DNA from 2 places in the Pseudazoarcus sp. NS34 genome. Region 1 is predicted to be linked to the other one. Evidence: riboswitches for the same ligand, from Rfam matches in the RefSeq annotation. Region 1 holds a riboswitch; the other holds the start of a gene.
The links. Region 1 has a riboswitch for thiamine pyrophosphate ahead of AC6H0N_RS00375 (sodium:solute symporter family transporter). Riboswitches for the same ligand answer to the same signal wherever they lie in the genome.
Positions count from the first base shown of each region.

Region 2: linked by a shared signal. The riboswitch ahead of thiD (bifunctional hydroxymethylpyrimidine kinase/phosphomethylpyrimidine kinase) and the one ahead of AC6H0N_RS00375 (sodium:solute symporter family transporter) in region 1 are both predicted to bind thiamine pyrophosphate.

Region 1 is NZ_BAAKIZ010000001.1:79,013-85,210, reverse strand. Features, by position in the region: gene AC6H0N_RS00390 (sigma-70 family RNA polymerase sigma factor) at 1-314, opposite strand, end outside; gene AC6H0N_RS00385 (LLM class flavin-dependent oxidoreductase) at 489-1,784, opposite strand; gene AC6H0N_RS00380 (3-oxoacyl-ACP reductase) at 1,795-2,574, opposite strand; TPP riboswitch at 2,614-2,710, opposite strand; TPP riboswitch at 2,785-2,887, shown strand; gene AC6H0N_RS00375 (sodium:solute symporter family transporter) at 2,932-4,383, shown strand; gene AC6H0N_RS00370 (TonB-dependent siderophore receptor) at 4,474-6,198, opposite strand, start outside.
Region 2 is NZ_BAAKIZ010000004.1:129,713-135,910, reverse strand. Features, by position in the region: gene AC6H0N_RS14010 (putative bifunctional diguanylate cyclase/phosphodiesterase) at 1-1,904, opposite strand, end outside; gene AC6H0N_RS14005 (4a-hydroxytetrahydrobiopterin dehydratase) at 2,062-2,406, opposite strand; gene thiC (phosphomethylpyrimidine synthase ThiC) at 2,474-4,390, opposite strand; gene thiD (bifunctional hydroxymethylpyrimidine kinase/phosphomethylpyrimidine kinase) at 4,537-5,370, opposite strand; TPP riboswitch at 5,430-5,531, opposite strand; gene AC6H0N_RS13990 (TMEM165/GDT1 family protein) at 5,612-6,198, opposite strand, start outside.

The DNA of each region.
Region 1 (6,198 bases):
ACGAGCAGGCGTGATTCGGGCGAGGGCGATTGCGGTTCGGGCAGGTTGGCAATGCTGTCGAGGTACGCCCGCTCCACTTCCTGACGCCGCCAGTGGTCGATCACCAAACACTTGGCGATGTGCGTCAGCAGGGCGCGCGGCTCGCGGATGTGGCTGGTGCTGCGGCCCGTGAGCAGTTTGAGAAAGGTCTCGTGCGCAACATCTGCAGCCTGATGCGAGCAGTTCAGCTTCTTGCGCAGCCAGCCTTGCAGCCAGCCGTTGTGCTGGGCATACATGTTGCCAATGGGGTCGGTGGGGCGGGCAGCCGTGCTCACGAGTTTCTCCGGGAGACGAAAGCGTGGCTGGCCCCGGGAGGGTTGGCTGGCTATTTCGGATTGAGAATTGTTCTCATGTTATCGCAGTCATGCCGAGGCTTGAAGAGGTGTGGGCAAAAAGGAACGGCACCGCGAGGGTGCCGTTCGGCGGTCGAATTGCCTGAGGCCTGCGTATCAGCCAGGCGAGCGGGGAGGCCGGCTCAGCCCGAAATGGCCGCGCAGCGTGGCGTGCTCGTAGTCCTGGCGGAACAGGCCGCGCTTCTGCAGCACCGGGATGACGTGATTGACGAAGTCTTCCACACTGCCCGGTTCGGCCGGGGGCATCAGGTTGAAGCCGTCGGCGCCGCCGTTGCGGTACCAGTGCTCCATCTTGTCGGCGATCTGCTCGGGTGTGCCGACCATGGTGCAGTGGCCGCCGCCGGCCGCGAGCCGGCCGAGCAGCTGGCGCACGGTGGGCTGTTCGGTTTCGATGATGCGCAGCACCGTGGCGTAGCGGCCTTTGGGGCCCTTGAAGGCTTCGAGCGGCGGCAGCGGCGGCACGGGGGCGTCGAGTTCCCAGTTCGTGCAGTCCTGGTCGATGAAGGTCTGTAGTTGCCGCAGTGAACTCTCAGTCGGCAGCAGTTCGTCGAGTTCGCGCTGCTTGGCCTTTGCTTCGGCTTCGGTGGAGCCGACGTAGGTGACGAGACCGGGCAGGATCGGCACCGGTGCGTCGCGCCCGGCGGCTTTCACGCTTTCGCGGATGGCGTTGTAGTAGGCCTGTGCCGAGGGCAGGTCGTAGGCGACGGCGTAGATGGCTTCGGCGTACTTGCCGGCCAGCGCGCGGCCTTCGTCCGACGCGCCGGCCTGGATCAGCACCGGGTTGCCCTGCGGCGGGCGCGGCACGGTCAGCGGGCCGTCGACGAGGAAGTGCTGGCCGTGGTGATTGATCTTGCGCACGCGCTCGGGGTCTGCATACAGGCCGTGGCGGTCGTTGAGCACCGCGCCGTCGTCCCAACTGTCCCACAGCGCCAGCACGGCTTCGATGAACTCGTCGGCGCGGGCGTAGCGCTCGGCGTGACCGGGCATGGCTTCGTAGCCGTGGTTGCGGGCTTCGGCGTCGAACATCGAAGTGACCACGTTCCAGCCCACGCGCCCGCCCGAAATATGGTCGAGCGAGCCGATCAGGCGTGCGGCATGAAAGGGTGTGTAGAAGGTGCTCGATACCGTGCAGATCAGGCCGACGCGGCTGGTGGCGCGGGCCATGGCAGTGAGCATGGTGACCGGTTCGAGGAACCAGCGTGGGCCGTCGGTGAGATTGACGGCGGCGTGGCCGTCGGCCAGGAACACGGCGTCGAGCTTGCCGCGCTCGGCCAGTTGCGCCATTTCCTCATAGAACCGGATGTCGCCGAGGCGCTCGACCGGCGAATCCGGGTGGCGCCACGCGGCGTTGTGATGGCCGCAGCCGAACAGGAAGAGGTTGATGTGCATCATGGTGGTGGCCTCAGTTCTTCACCAGCCCGCTGTCCACCACCAGGTTCTGCCCGGTGATGGCACGCGACCACGGCGAGGCGAAGAACAGCACGGCGTCGGCGAATTCCTCGGGCGTGGTGACGCGCCGCAGCGGGGTGCTGGCGGCGATCAGGTCGAACACGGCTTCGGGTGTGGCGGACGAGGCATCGGTGGTGCGCAGCAAGCCGCCCGACACCATGTTCACGGTGATGCCATCCGGCCCCAGATCCTGCGACAGCGTGCGCGTGAGCGACAGCAGCGCGGCCTTGGCGGCGGTGTAGTCGTGGTAGGGCACGACCGGGTTCTGGAACAGGTTGGTGCCGATGTTGATGATGTGGCCAAAGCCGGCCTGCTTCATGCCCGGCAGCGCGATCTGTGTGGTGTTGAGCGCGCCGCGCACGACCCCTTCCATCTGCTGCGCGATGCTCTCCCAGCGCAGCACGTCGGCGTGCTCGCGGGCGTCGCCGTTGAAGCTGAAAGCGGGCAGGGCGTTGTTGACCACGGTGGTCACCGGCTGGCCGAAGTGCGTCTGCGCGCGCTCGAACATGGCCTGCACGGCGGCGGGGTCGCTTACGTCGGCCTGGATGGCGAGTGCCTGACCCGGTGCGGCGGTGCTGACCAGATCGTTGGCCGCGCTGGCGCTGTTCAGGTAATTGACGATGACTTTGGCGCCATGCGCCAGAAAGGCGCGGGCAATGTGTGCGCCGAGGCCGCGACCGGCACCGGTGACGAGAACGAGTTGTTGCGCGAGGGGCGCGGAATGGCTGGACATGCTTTTCCCTTGTGATGAAGCTGGCAAGGGGGATGCACGAGCGGTGCGTGAGGACATCCCTTCGCCAGTACAAGCTGGATCAGGTTCGACGGGTGTGATCTCAGTCCGCAGATGCAGGACACCCCGTGTCGGGCGCAAACCTTATCACGGAAGAGCACTCGGGCGGCCTGGGCGGGTGTGTTGCGCCCGCTCGCAGGCGTATAATCCGCGCCTTGATCCTGGGGGAGCCGCATGCGGCTGAGAGATGGCGCCAGCCATGACCCCGATACTTGATCCGGGTAATACCGGCGTAAGGAAGGATGCACCGCCCTCACCGAGCGCGGGCTCCGTCCATAGCCGTTTCAGGAGTCCCGCAGCATGCTCAGCGCACCAGCCGCCATCACGTGGCTCACCTTCTTTGCAGCAGCCTTTGCCATTGCCGGCATGGCCTATGCCCGCCGCTATCGCGGCAACCTTGAGGAATACATCGTCGCCCGCAACAGTCAGGGGTCGGTCGCGACCATCATGACCTTGCTGGCCTCGTCGCTGGGCGCGTGGATTCTGTTCTCGCCGGCGCAGGCGGCGACCTGGGGCGGTCTGGCCGCCGTCATCGGTTATGCGCTGGGCTCGATGTCGCCGCGCATCGCGATGATTCCGCTGGGCAAGCGCATGCGCGAGCTGATGCCAAATGGCCATTCACTCACCGAATTCCTCATCGCGCGCTACGGCCGGCCGATGTACTGGCTGACGCTGCTGATCATGATTTTCTACATGTTCATCGCGCTCACCGCCGAGCTGACCGCCATCGGCAAGCTGGTGCAGCTGCTGGCGCCGGTGCCGCTGTGGGTGAGCGCGGCCATCGTGATGGTGGCGACGCTGATCTACACCACCTACGGCGGGCTGCGCGCGTCGATCTTCACCGACAAGATGCAGGTCATCATCATCATTCCGCTGGTGGGCGCGCTGATCGGGCTCGGCTGGCAGGTCACGGGCGGCTTCGGTCCGGTGGTCGAGCGCCTGCAGGAAACCGCGCCGCGCCTGCTCGACTTGGGCGACATGGCCGGCATCAAGGCCGGCCTGACCTTCTTCTTCGCCATCCTGCTGACCGGCATCTTCCACCAGGGCAACTGGCAGCGCATCTACTCGGCCAAGGACATTCCGTCCATGCGTCGCGGCTTTCTGCTGGGCGGCGTGCTGGTGGTGCCGTTCATCTTCATCATGGGTCTGTTCGGCCTGGCCTTCATGGCGCTCACGCCGGATGGCGACAGCTCCATCGCCCTGTTCACCGTGATCCTGTCGGAAATGCCGCTGTGGCTGGCGATTGCGCTGATTCCGCTGGGCATCGCGCTGGTCATGTCGAGCGTGGATACCGGCATCAGCGCCATTTCCAGCATCGTCGCGGTGGATGTGGGCCGCGCCATGCCCACGGCCAGTCCGGCCAACCTGCTGCGTCTGGCGCGCTGGCTGGTGGTGGTGATGGCCATCCCGGCGCTGATCGTGGCGGCGCAGGGATTCAGCGTCCTGTACCTCTTCCTGCTGGCCGATCTGCTGTGCGCGGCGGCGGCGTTCCCGGTGTTCTTCGGGCTGTTCAGCCGCGCGCACGACGGCTTTTCGGCCATGGTCGGCACGCTGGCGGGTCTGGTGGCCGGTCTGGTGATGTTCCCGATGCCGGGTGCGCCGATGACCTACCTGCTCGAATCCTTCCTGCTGGCGGCGGTGGTGCCGGTGGTGGTGATCTACGCGCTGCGCTTCGTGCGCCGCGGCAACGCGGCCTTTGATCTGGACTCGCTGTCGGCGAGCACGCGTACGCTCAGTCAGGAACATATCTGATCACTGTCGGTGGCGAGCCACCGGCTCGAACACCATAAAAAGAACGGGCCTCGGCAAACGCCGAGGCCCGTTTTTCATTGCAGTCAGCGATCAGAAATCGAACTGTGCCGTCAGCCGCAGCGTGCGCGGTGCGCCCGGAATCAGGTAACCGCCCAGCGTGTTCGAGGTGTCGCCCCAGTAGAACTTGTCGAACAGGTTGTTGATGCCGAAGCGGAAGGTGGTGGGCGTGTCGCCGATTTCCGTCAGGTAGCTCGCGCCGACGTTGACCACGTGATAGCCGCTGACCTTGGTCAGGATGGTGCCGGCCGGGGCGAACAGCTTGCTGCTGGCGTACTGCCAGCTGCCGTTGAAGCGCAGCGCCGGCATGGACGGCACGGTGTATTCGCCGTACACGATGCTCTTGTAACGCGACACGTTGCCCACGCGGCGACTCGATTCGGTGGCGTCGCCCTGCACGTCGGCCAGCGTCAGCGTCAGGCTGGCGCCGATCAGCAGGTTGCGCGTGACGCGCCCGTTGGCCGACAGCTCCAGGCCGCGCCGGCGGTCGGTGCCCGAGGCCTGGAAGGCCTGCCCCACACCCGGCAGATATTCATAGGGGCGTTGGAGTTGGAAGACGGCGGCGGCCACGCTCAGGTCGGGCGAGAGATCAGCTTTCACGCCCAGTTCGAGCTGGCGCGATTTCGATGGGTCGAGCACCTGGCCGCTGTTGGTCGAGCCCACCGGCGCCGTGCCGCCGGGCTCGAGACCCCGCGAGATCGAGCCGTAGAACGACAGCGCCTTGTTCGGGCTGTACACCAGCGCCACGTTGGGCAGCACAAAGTTGTCGCTGGTGCGACGCAGCAGCGTGCCGGCGGCGTTGAACTGGTCGCGATCCAGCGTCACGTAGCGCAGGCCGGCATGCAGCTTGAACTGATCGTTCAGGTGCAGCACGTCCTGCACGAACACGGCGCGCTCGGCATCCTTGCGGCGCAGGCTCACCGGGTTGTTGGCCAGCGGGCTGGGTGAGACGTCGACCGGGTCGTAGATGTTGCTGGTGCCGCGCGGGTCGAAGACATAGTCGGCAAAGCTGTCGCGGCGGTTCATGGTGGCCGCGCCGAAGGTCAGCTCGTGGCGCACCGAGCCGGTGGCGAGCTTGCCCTTGAGCAGGGCCTGCGTGCTCAGCACCGTGCGCTTGTCGTTGTCGCGGCGCAGATCGACCACCGTGTAGTCGCCGTTGGACTGGAAGTTCGATGGCAGCGCCACCGCATCGTCTCGGCGCAGCGTGTGGTGGTTGACCGACAGTTCGGTGCGCCAGTCGTCGTTGAGGTCGTAGCTGAACTTCAGCCCGTAGTTGGTGGTGTCGTCGACCACCGGGCTGCTCCACGGCTGGTTGTTGAGCATGTCGCGGGCGCTCACGTTCTTCGGCACCGTGGTGCCGCCCAGCAGCTGAAAGCCCGGCACCGAGAGCTGCGACTTGTGCATGCGGTCGAGGTCGAACTGCAGCAGCGCACGCTCGCTCAGGCGCCAGTCGAAGGCGCCCGAAACAAACTGCCGCTCGCCGTTCGAGCCGCGCACATACGAACGCACCTTGGAGGCCGCCGCATTGAGGCGGTAGCCAAAGCGGCCGTCTTCGGTGCGCCCACCCAGATCCACCGCGCCGTACAGCGTGCCGCGCTCGCTGGTTTCCAGCGTGACGGTGCGCAGCGGTACGTCGGTCGGGCGTTTGGTGACGTAGTTCAGCACGCCGCCGGACGAGGCAATACCCGCCTGCAGACCGGCCAGGCCCTTGAGGATCTCGATCTGTTCCTTGTTCTCCAGCGCGACCGGCGAAGTGCC
Region 2 (6,198 bases), on a different contig from region 1:
GTGATTTCCAGCGTCAGGTGCCGCGGGTTGGCGCCGGTATCGTTCAGCACGGCCTTGAGCCACACCACGAAGTCGCGCTGGCGGAAGTGGCGCGGGCTGACGTTGACCGATAGTCGTAGCGTGCGTCCGGCGCGCGCTTCGAGCGCCATCAGCGAACAGGCCTCGGTCATCACCCAGGCGCCGAGCGGCACGATCAAGCCGGATTCCTCGGCCATCGGGATGAACTCTGCCGGGCTGAGCAGGCCGCGCTGCGGGTGCTGCCAGCGCACCAGCACCTCGGCGCCGACCACGCCGCGTTCGGCATGCACCTGCGATTGCAGGAACAGGCGCAACTGCCCGTCGGCCAGCGCCTGACGCAGATCGCGTTCGACGCGGAAGCTCTGGGCGGCTGATTCACCCATGACGATATCGAAGAAGGCCGTCTGCTCCGCGCCCGCGGCCTTGGCCCGATGCAGCGCCGTGTCGGCACGACGCAGGATGGTTTCCGGCGACTCTTCCGGCCCGCTTTCGGGAAACAGCGTGATGCCGATGCTGACCGTCAGCGCGAACTCCTCGCCATCAATGGCCAGCGACTCGCGCAATCCGGAGTGAATTTTCTCGGCCACGCTCAAGGCGCGGCGGCTCGCGCGGTCGGGATTGCCCGAGGTGTCCGGCAGCAAGATCGCGAACTCGTCACCGGTCATGCGTGCCAGCGTGTCGCCGCCGTGCAGCAGGCCTTCCAGGCGTGCGCTGAAGGCGGCCAGCAAGGCGTCGCCGACGCGGTAGCCGCGCGCGTCGTTGATGATCTTGAAGCGATTGATGTTGAGCAGCATCAAGGCTTCGATCTGATTGCTGCGCAGGTGAGCGGTGAGACCCTGCGTCAGACGGTCCATCAGCAGGCTGCGGTTGGGCAGGCCGGTGAGCGTGTCGTAATAAGCCAGGCGATGGATGCGCTCTTCGGTCTGCTTGCGGTCGGTCACGTCCACCACTGCGCACTGCAGGCCCTCGATAGTGCCGTCGGCGCCGCGAATCGGCGCCTTGACGATTTCCACGTGCACGATTTCGCCAGTGCGGCCCGACGGGTGGGTGGCGGTGAGTGAAACCGATTCTCCCGAACTGATCACTTCGGCGTCGATCGAGCGGTAGTGCTGGGCCAGCTCCGGCGGGGCCAGGGCATAGACGCTCATGCCGATCAGCTCTTGCTCGCTTTTGCCGATCGTTTCCTGGAACACCTTGTTGGCGAAGGTGATGCGCCCTTCGAGGTCGTAGCGGAAGATGTTCTGCGGCAGGCTGTCGACCAATGACCGGTACAAGGCCTCGTTCTTCTCGAGCTCATGCTCGCTGCGGTCGCGGCGCAGGCGGTTGGCCAGCAGCATGCCCAGCGCGGCGGTGGCTGCCGGGTGCACGATCATCACCGGCAGGCCGATGGCAGCAATCACGGCCGGGCCGGCGCCGCCCGGCAGCGTCATCATCAGCGCGATCATGGCTGCGTGCACGACGATGCCCAGCGCATACAGCTCGCGCCCGCGCATGTCTTCCAGCGGACCGCGCATGCGTGCGCGCCACAATATGCCGATTAGCGAGGCGGCAAGGATGGTGAGGATGCCGGTGAGGGCGCCGCCACCACCCAGGCTGTAGCGGTAGGCGCCGGCAATCACTGCGGCCACGGCCGTCGGCAACGCGCCGAAGAACAGCCCCGACATGCCGAAAATGACGGTACGCGTATCGAAGACCACGCCCTCGGTCAGCACCAAAGGGGCTTTCATCACGCCGATTGCGATCAGGCCCAGCACGCCGCCGATCAGCAACTGCGTGCGGCGGCTGCGGTCGAGCCGGAAGCGCCCGGTGGCCAGCTCGAACACGAGCACCATCGCCAGCAGCAGGGCAGCGTTGTAGAGCAGCGCGGCGAGCACCGGCGACCACATGGGTCAGTACATCCGTTTTGGATTGGTGGGGAGGTGGTGCTGGGAGTGCATCAATCAAGTTCCGGCTGGGGCGGCAACCGAGTCTATCGGAATCCGTTGTAGGGACAAGTACGGATTGCGTTGGCTGCGCGCAGGTGTGGTTTATAGGTATCCCCGGCTAATTTCGGGGCGTTTCAAGCCGGTCTGTTCGGGCGGCCATGATGAAGTCGTTCTCGTGCAGGCCCTTGATCTTCTTGGTCTGCCACGACACCGTCGCCCAGCCCCAGCCAAAGGAAATGTCAGGGTGATGGCCCTGCCGGTCGGACAGCTCGCCCAGGCGCGTGACGAAATCCAGCGCCTCGCGGAAGTTGCTGAAGGTATAGCGCTTCTCCAGCCGGCGTACTTCGTCGAGCAGGCTCCAGCCGGGGGTTGAGGCGAGCAGTTCCTTCGCGCGGCTCGGTCCGAGTGGCGGAATGCCACCCTGGCACGGGGTGCAGCTGCGAGTGCTGAGTTCGTTGTCCATGTTTCTGTCCTCCAGATGGAAACGGGCCGCTCACGGCGGCCCATTGATTACCGATGAAAAAGCCGCGTCAGATGTTGTGATAGACCCTGGCGCCGGTCTTCACGAACTCGATGGACTTCTCCTGCATGCCCTTGTTCAGCGCCGCCTGCTCGTCGACTCCCTGTTGAGCGGCGTATTCGCGCACATCCTGAGTGATCTTCATCGAGCAGAAGTGCGGGCCGCACATGGAGCAGAAGTGGGCGACCTTGGCCGAGTCCTTGGGTAGCGTCTCATCGTGGAAGCTGCGCGCGCGGTCCGGGTCGAGGCCGAGGTTGAACTGGTCTTCCCAGCGGAATTCGAAGCGCGCTTTGGACAGTGCGTTGTCGCGGATCTGCGCGCCCGGGTGCCCCTTGGCCAGGTCGGCGGCGTGGGCGGCGAGCTTGTAGGTGATGATGCCGTCCTTCACGTCGTCCTTGTTCGGCAGGCCGAGGTGCTCCTTGGGCGTTACGTAGCAAAGCATGGCCGTGCCGTACCAGCCGATCTGCGCGGCGCCGATGCCCGAGGTGATGTGGTCATAGCCCGGCGCGATGTCGGTGGTCAGCGGTCCCAGCGTGTAGAACGGCGCTTCCTTGCACCAGTCGAGCTGCAGATCCATGTTCTCCTTGATGAGCTGCATCGGCACGTGGCCCGGCCCTTCGATCATGACCTGGCAGTCGTGCTTCCACGCCACCTGGGTCAGCTCGCCCAGCGTCTTTAGCTCACCCAGTTGCGCTTCGTCATTGGCGTCATAGATCGAGCCGGGGCGCAGGCCGTCGCCGAGCGAGAAGCTCACGTCGTAGGCCTTCATGATTTCGCAGATTTCCTCGAAGTGCGTGTAGAGGAAGCTTTCCTTGTGGTGCGCCAGACACCACTTGGCCATGATCGAGCCGCCGCGCGACACGATGCCGGTGAGGCGGTTGGCGGTCATCGGCACGTAGCGCAGCAGCACGCCGGCGTGGATGGTGAAGTAGTCCACGCCCTGTTCGGCCTGCTCGATCAGCGTGTCCTTGAAGATTTCCCAGGTCAGCTCTTCGGCTTTTCCGTCGACCTTCTCCAGCGCCTGATAGATCGGCACCGTGCCGATCGGCACCGGGCTGTTGCGGATGATCCACTCGCGCGTCTCGTGGATGTTCTTGCCGGTGGACAGATCCATGACCGTGTCCGAGCCCCAGCGGATGCCCCAGGTCATCTTGTCGACTTCCTCGGAGATCGATGAGCTCACGGCCGAATTGCCGATGTTGCCGTTGATCTTCACGAGGAAGTTGCGGCCGATGATCATCGGCTCGGATTCGGGGTGGTTGATGTTGGCCGGGATGATGGCGCGTCCGCGCGCGACCTCGTCACGCACGAATTCCGGCGTGATGGTCTGCGGCAGGCTGGCGCCGTAGCTCTGGCCGGGGTGCTGGCGCAGCATCATCGCGGCCATCTTCTCGCCCTTGGGGCCGGCCGCGCGCAGCGACTCGATGTACTGCTCGCGGTTCAGGTTCTCGCGGATGGCGATGAACTCCATCTCCGGCGTGATGATGCCCTGGCGCGCGTAGTGCATCTGCGTGACATTTGCGCCGGCCCTGGCGCGCAGCGGCTGGCGGTGCAGGTCCGGGAAGCGCAACTCATCCAGCGACTTGTCGGCAGCGCGCAGGCGGCCGAACTCGGAACTGAGGTCGGCCAGTTGCTCGGTATCACCGCGCTCCGCTATCCAGGCCTGACGCAGTGCAGGCAGGCCCGAGCGAACGTCGATGCGGGCATTCGGGTCGGTGTAGGGCCCCGAACAGTCATACACATAGACCGGCGGGTTGTGCTCGAAACCCATGGATTCCGAGGTGTCGCTCTGCGTGATCTCGCGCATTGGCACGCGGATGTCGGAGCGCGAACCCTGGACGTAGACCTTGCGTGAATTGGGTAGCGGCGCGACTGCGGCCGCGTCCACGTGGGCGTTGGCGGCGATGAATTTCTCATTGGCGTTCATGAACGTCTCCTGCAGCGTTGTATGCCATGTGAATGGCGACGAGGAGCCGGGCGGAATGCGCACGCGTACGCGCATGTGCTTGTGTTGTGCATCAGTACACCCGGACGAGCGGCCAGGGCGGCCGCGAACCAGCAATCAGCGGCGCGTCAGCGCCACAGAGCGTGGAAGTGGTGTACCGGGCCGTGGCCGCTGCCGACCGAGAGCTGGCCGGATGCGGCAATGGCGCGCAGCAGATAGTCGCGTGCGCTGCGTACCGCGGTTTCGACCGGGGCGAGGCCCCCGGCGGACTGAGGCAGCAGGGCTGCGATGGCGGAGGACAGGGTGCAGCCCGTGCCGTGGGTGTTCTTGGTTTCGATGCGCTGTGCCGGCAGTTCGATCATGCGATCGCCGTCGAACAGCAGGTCCATCAGCTCGCCGCCGGGCAGGTGGCCGCCCTTGAGCAGCACCCAGCGCTGGGACGTGGTCGGCAGCAGTTCGCGCAGGCGTTCGGCGGCGCGATACATGGCCTTGACCGAGTCGGGCTCGCTGCATTCGAGCAGCACGCCGGCTTCGGGCAGGTTCGGGGTGATCATGAAGCTTTGCGGCAGCAGTGCCTCACGCAGCATGGCCACGGCTTCGCGTGCCAGCAGGTGATCGCCGCTCTTGGCCACCATCACCGGGTCGCACACCACGAACGATGCCTTGAAGTGCTCGAGACGGTCGGCCACGGTGCGCACGATGTCGGCGGTGCCGAGCATGCCCAGCTTGACGGCGTGGATTTCGACATCCGCAAACAGGGTGTCGATCTGCAGACGCAGGAAGTCGATCGGCGGCGTGTGTACACCGGTGACGGCTTGGGTGTTCTGGGCGGTGAGTGCGGCAATGACGCCGCAGCCATAGGCGCCCAGCGCCGAAAAGGCCTTGAGATCAGCCAGGACCCCGGCGCCACCGCTGGGGTCTACGCCAGCGATGCTGACAACGTTCGGAATGCTGCGGGTCATTGCTGGCCCCCTGTCGAACGAGGGGGCTGGGCGGGCAGGCCGCGGAGCGGAGTAGAGCAGGCGTTCATTGCGCGTTTTCCTACGCCGGTGCTAACCGGTTCAGGTTCCAAGGGTATTTTCTCAGCCCGCTCAAGCGATTGCGGGCACCCCCAACGAAGGTGCGAAGACTATCTCAGCACGCCGGGTGCTGACAACCACACAGATCAAGATTTTGCCGTCAAAACGTCGTTCGGGCGGCGTTTCAGCCCTGCCAGGCCCCGCTCAGGGCGACGACGCCGAGCACCGCAAACAGCGCAGCAGCGATTGCGTGGATCAGCCGGATGGGCATGCGGTGCGCCAGACGGTCGCCGACCAGTACCGCCGGCACGTTGGCGATCATCATGCCCAGCGTGGTGCCGAGCACGACGGCCACGAAGGCCTCGTACTGCGCGGCCAGCGCAACCGTGGCGACCTGGGTCTTGTCGCCCATCTCGGCAAGGAAGAAGGCGATAAGTGTTGTCGTGAACACGCCCATGCCGCTCTTGAGTTGCACATCGTCGGCATCGAGCTTGTCTGGAATCAGGGTCCACACCGCCATCGCCAGAAAGCCGATGCCAAGCACCCAGCGCAGCACGTCGGGCCCCAGCAACTGCGTGAGCCAGGTGCCGACCGCACCGGCAAACGCGTGGTTGGCGATCGTCGCCACGAAGATGCCGAGCACGATGGGGCCGGCGCGGCGATAGCGCGCGGCCAGCATGAAAGCCAGCAGTTGGGTTTTGTCGCCGATTTCGGCGAGCGCGACGATGCCGGTCGAAACCAGGAATGCGTCGAAGGGCTGTGCGGTGAAAT